2 regions of the Pseudomonas sp. GW823-FHT02E01 genome follow, and region 2 is predicted to be linked to the other one. Evidence: riboswitches for the same ligand, from Rfam matches in the RefSeq annotation. Region 2 holds a riboswitch; the other holds the start of a gene.
What was found. A riboswitch is a leader RNA that binds a small molecule or an ion and turns the genes downstream of it on or off. The one in region 2 is predicted to bind cobalamin.
Positions count from the first base shown of each region.

Region 1: another riboswitch for cobalamin. It lies ahead of cobO (cob(I)yrinic acid a,c-diamide adenosyltransferase); the one in region 2 lies ahead of cobW (cobalamin biosynthesis protein CobW).

Region 1 covers NZ_JBXAJS010000011.1:28,036-30,420, reverse strand. The annotation lists gene AC1RDQ_RS23620 (PQQ-dependent sugar dehydrogenase) at 1-80, opposite strand, end outside; gene AC1RDQ_RS23615 (hypothetical protein) at 146-730, opposite strand; cobalamin riboswitch at 884-1,117, shown strand; gene cobO (cob(I)yrinic acid a,c-diamide adenosyltransferase) at 1,200-1,811, shown strand; gene AC1RDQ_RS23605 (cobyrinic acid a,c-diamide synthase CobB) at 1,808-2,385, shown strand, end outside.
Region 2 covers NZ_JBXAJS010000010.1:71,694-74,078, reverse strand. The annotation lists gene cobN (cobaltochelatase subunit CobN) at 1-381, opposite strand, end outside; gene cobW (cobalamin biosynthesis protein CobW) at 385-1,455, opposite strand; cobalamin riboswitch at 1,559-1,771, opposite strand; cobalamin riboswitch at 1,983-2,208, shown strand; gene AC1RDQ_RS22740 (CbtB domain-containing protein) at 2,330-2,385, shown strand, end outside.

The sequences.
Region 1 (2,385 bases), on a different contig from region 2:
ACTTGCAGGCGGGCGGTCCCGCCACAAGCGGCGAGCCCTCCGCAGAACGCGATAACGAGAACGAGCGGGGGCGTGCGCATACGGTCTTCCCTATGAGTGCCTTGTTCTAATCATAGAGGCGCGTTGTCGTCCGATGGTTCAACCCTTAGCCACGTGCCTCCTTGAACAGCACTGCTATGCCGGGGTGATAGTTGCCGGCTTCGTTGCGCAACTTGCGGTAGGCATAAGGGAAATACCAGGCGACAGCGCAGCTGTGTTCCTTTTGCAGGTCGTCGACCATGTCCTGGAGCTCTTCCGGTGTGGCGCCCTGCTGGGCTTTTTGCGGGGCGACGAACAGGCAGCCGAGTTTCAGGTCGCTGGCGTGGCTCACGCGCTTCGCATCGCTGGCAACATCGAGCAGGGCCTGGGTCAGATTGAGGCTGTTGACCCGTGGCCAGCGCTGGCTGGTCTGGATGTAGGCGCGGGTTTCGGGTGAAGCCAGGAGCAGGTCGGCGCGGCTGTTGCGTTCGCCTTCTTCGGTCTGCTTGCGGGTGGGCGTCTGTTGCAGCGTGACCATCTCGGCCATCCAGGCGGCGGCAGACAGTAGTCCGAGATTGGCCTTCTCGTCGTGCCAGTACGGTGTGTCGCCATCACCGCGGACGGCGTTGTAACGGTCGATGCATTCGAACCAGCGTTCGAGCACCGGGCGCAGGAATTCCAGCTTTGGATTGCTGATGATCATGCCTTGCATGGGCTCACCCTTGTTGTTGTGTTGTGAGTTTGTGGCTCTTTGATATCACTGCTGGGAGCGTGGCACAAGATTGACGTCAGTTTATTGATTGATGGCAGTTATTCGGTCGATGGCCTCCCGGCTTTAATTGACGCTCCACCCCCAACCCTCTAACCTTCGCGGCTTGTTTCAGGTGCTCTGTGGCTTGGGTCGACAGAGTGAAACAGGGAAGCCGGTGAGTGAGTCCTTCTGTTGGTCGAAGGCCCGCAATTCCGGCGCTGCCCCCGCAACGGTAAATGAGTGAAAACTGTGTGTGATGCCACTGTGTCGATTTGATGCGGGAAGGCGCACGGTCTGGCCCCGCGGCCACTCATGAGCCCGGAGACCGGCCTGATTCATCCAGCGGCATCACGGTGGGCGATGCCAGGCTTGTTGCCTTCTATTCTTGTGCCTGCCCGCCGTTATTCCTGCCTCAACGGAGAGCTCCCCCATGACTGATACCCCCGATCGTGACGAACGCCACCTGGCGCGCATGCAGCGCAAAAAAGCCGTGATCGACGAGCGCATCGCCAATTCCCCGAACGAGTGTGGCCTGCTGCTGGTGCTGACCGGCAACGGCAAGGGCAAGAGCAGTTCGGCCTTCGGCATGCTTGCCCGCGCCATGGGGCACGGCATGCAATGCGGCGTGGTGCAGTTCATCAAGGGCCGCAACAGTACGGGGGAGGAGTTGTTCTTCCGGCGCTTTCCCGAGCAGGTGCGTTTTCATGTGATGGGCGAAGGCTTTACCTGGGAAACCCAGGACCGGCAGCGCGACATCGCCGCCGCCGAAGCCGCCTGGGCGGTGTCGCAGCAACTGCTGCGCGATCCGTCCATCGGTCTGGTGGTGCTCGATGAGCTGAACATCGCCCTCAAGCACGGCTACCTCGATCTCGATCAGGTGCTCAGCGACTTGCAGGCCCGGCCGCCGATGCAACACGTGGTGGTCACCGGTCGTGCCGCCAAGCCGGAGATGATCGAGATGGCTGACACCGTCACCGAAATGGGCGTGATCAAGCACGCCTTTCAAGCCGGGATCAAAGCGCAGAAAGGCGTCGAATTGTGAGTCAGCCTCGGCACTGTCCGGCGGTACTGATTGCCGCGCCGGCCTCTGGCCAGGGCAAGACCACCGTCACCGCGGCACTGGCCCGATTGCATCGCAATCAGGGGCGCAAGGTCCGAGTGTTCAAGTGCGGGCCCGACTTTCTCGATCCGATGATCCTCGAGCGCGCCAGCGGTGCGCCGGTGTATCAGCTGGACATGTGGATGGTCGGCGAACAGGAGAGTCGCCGGTTGCTGTGGGAAGCCGCCGCTGAAGCCGACCTGATCCTGATCGAAGGCGTCATGGGGTTGTTCGACGGTACGCCGTCGAGCGCCGATCTGGCGCGGCATTTCGGTGTGCCGGTGCTGGGGGTGATCGATGGCACCGCCATGGCCCAGACCTTTGGCGCATTGGCCCTGGGGCTGGCGCGTTATCAGCCGGACTTGCCGTTTGCCGGCGTGCTGGCCAATCGTGTCGGCACGCAGCGCCATGCGCAACTGCTCGAAGGCAGTTTGACTGAAGGTTTGCGCTGGTACGGCGCGCTGTCCCGGGAAACCGGGATCGAATTGCCGAGCCGGCACCTGGGGCTGGTGCAGGC
Region 2 (2,385 bases):
GCTCAAGTCGCTGAGCTCCGGGTCCGGGCGATCATCACCTGGCACCAGAATCAGCTGCACGCCGCGCTGCGACAGCTCGACCAGACGCTCGATGCCGTAACGCCAATAGGCGATGCCGCCGTGCAGCGAGATCAGAATGACCTTGGCGTGGCGCAAGACTTCATCGACGTACAGGTCAACCGAGGCATGGTTCTGCACCTGCATCGGGTTGGCCAGGCGCACGCTCGGGTAATCGTCGGGCAACTGCTGCGCCGCTTCGGCGAGCAGCGCCAGGCTGGAATCACCGCTGCACAGGACCACCAGCTCGGCGGGGGTTTGTCCAAGGTCGGCAATGTTGTCATCCGACACGAAACCGCCGGGCTGGGTCCTGAGCAGGTGCATGGCTTACACGCTGAGCGCGGCGCGCAATTGCGCTTCGAGAACAGTGGCGTCCAGTTTCTGGCCGATCAGCACCAGGCGAGAGACTCGCGCCTCTTCGGCGCCCCACTGGCGGTCGAAATGCTTGTCAAAACGCGTACCCACGCCCTGGATCAGCAGGCGCATCGGCTTGTTCGGAATCGCCGCAAAGCCCTTGACGCGCAGGATGCCGTGCTGGACCACCAACTGGGTCAGCGCGTCCAGCAGCAGGCTTTCGTCGGCTTGCGGCAGTTCGATGGAGATCGAATCGAAGGCGTCGTGATCGTGGTCATCATGATCGTCGTCGCCATCGTGATGATGGTCGTGGTGGCTGTGGCGGCTGTCGATGTGTTCTTCGGAGCCGACACCGAGGCCGATCAGCACGTCCAGCGGCAGGCGACCACTGCTGGCTTCGATGATTTTCACCGCTGGCGGCAACTCTTCGGCGACTTCCAGGCGCACACGGGCCAGGTCCGTCGGGTTGATCAGGTCGGTTTTGTTGAGGATCACCAGGTCAGCGCTGGCCAATTGGTCGGCGAACAGTTCGTGCAGCGGCGATTCGTGGTCCAGGTTCGGGTCGAGTTTGCGCTGGGCGTCGACCTGATCCGGGAACGCGGCGAAGGTGCCGGCGGCCACGGCCGGGCTGTCGACCACGGTGATTACCGCATCCACCGTGCAGGCACTGCGGATTTCCGGCCACTGGAAGGCCTGCACCAGCGGCTTGGGCAACGCCAGACCGGACGTTTCGATGAGAATGTGGTCCAGATCGCCGCGACGGGCCACCAGTTCGCGCATCACCGGGAAGAATTCTTCCTGGACGGTGCAGCACAGGCAGCCGTTGGCCAGTTCATAGACACGGCCGTTGGCTTCTTCTTCGGTGCAACCGATGGAGCATTGCTTGAGGATTTCGCCGTCGATGCCCAACTCGCCAAATTCGTTGACGATCACCGCGATGCGGCGACCCTGGGCGTTGTCGAGCATGTGGCGCAGCAGCGTGGTTTTACCCGAGCCGAGAAAGCCTGTAACGATGGTGACGGGGAGTTTGGCCAGTGTTTTCATCGGATGCCCTATGGCTAAGCTGGCGGGCATACGGGACGACGACCGGCAACGCGCACGCGCGTGCCTGAAGAGTTCGCCACCGGATCACCCCGCCCGGTTGAAAGTGAGAATCTGTGACGAGGCAGGTCTCCTGGCTGACGATGTGCCGGGCTTGAGCCTGGCATTCGCTGCGCCTTCCCGCCGGCCTCATGGATTGAGTCAGCAGTGGCGTGGCAACGAACATCACCGTTCACAGTTGCGGGGGCAGCCGCGGCATTGACCGCGTTCCCTTCTTAGCTTCGACAAACGCCGAAGAACCTCGAAAGCGCAAGGCTACGCATGGTCTTGGGGCGGGTCAATGCTTGCGATCCCTGTGGCGAGGGGGCTTGCCCCCGTTCGGCGGCGAAGCCGTCGCAAATCCAGAGTGCACGCTTTGTCTGGATAAAAGTAAGGGGGCCGCTTCGCAGCCCAACGGGGGCAAGCCCCCTCGCCACAGAAACTCAAACGAGAACCCCTGCCAATTGACGCCCAACCCCCGCCCATGCTCTCCTACACACCTTGTTACGGGTGCCCTTCACAGGGTGAAACGGGAAACCGGTGAATCATGTGCTTTACTCTTAAGCCATGTCAGTCCGGTGCTGCCCCCGCAACGGTAAGCGAGCGAAGCGTCAGATCCACTGTGCCACTGCGGCATGGGAAGGTGATGCTTTCAGGTCCAGGCGCAAGCCTTTGCCCCTCGTGAGCCCGGAGACCGGCCCGCAACACAAAGTGACCAGTACGATCACTGAACCAACAAACCCGCGGTGGGCGGGCGCTGTTTGAAACCTTGCGCGCCTGGTCGTGCGGGGTTTTGCATGCGCTCTTATTCCCCGCTGACAGACCAGAGGGAAACGCCATGTCGATCATCAGCAGCGCCGAACACACAGCCGCAAGCACCACCTCAACCCTGAC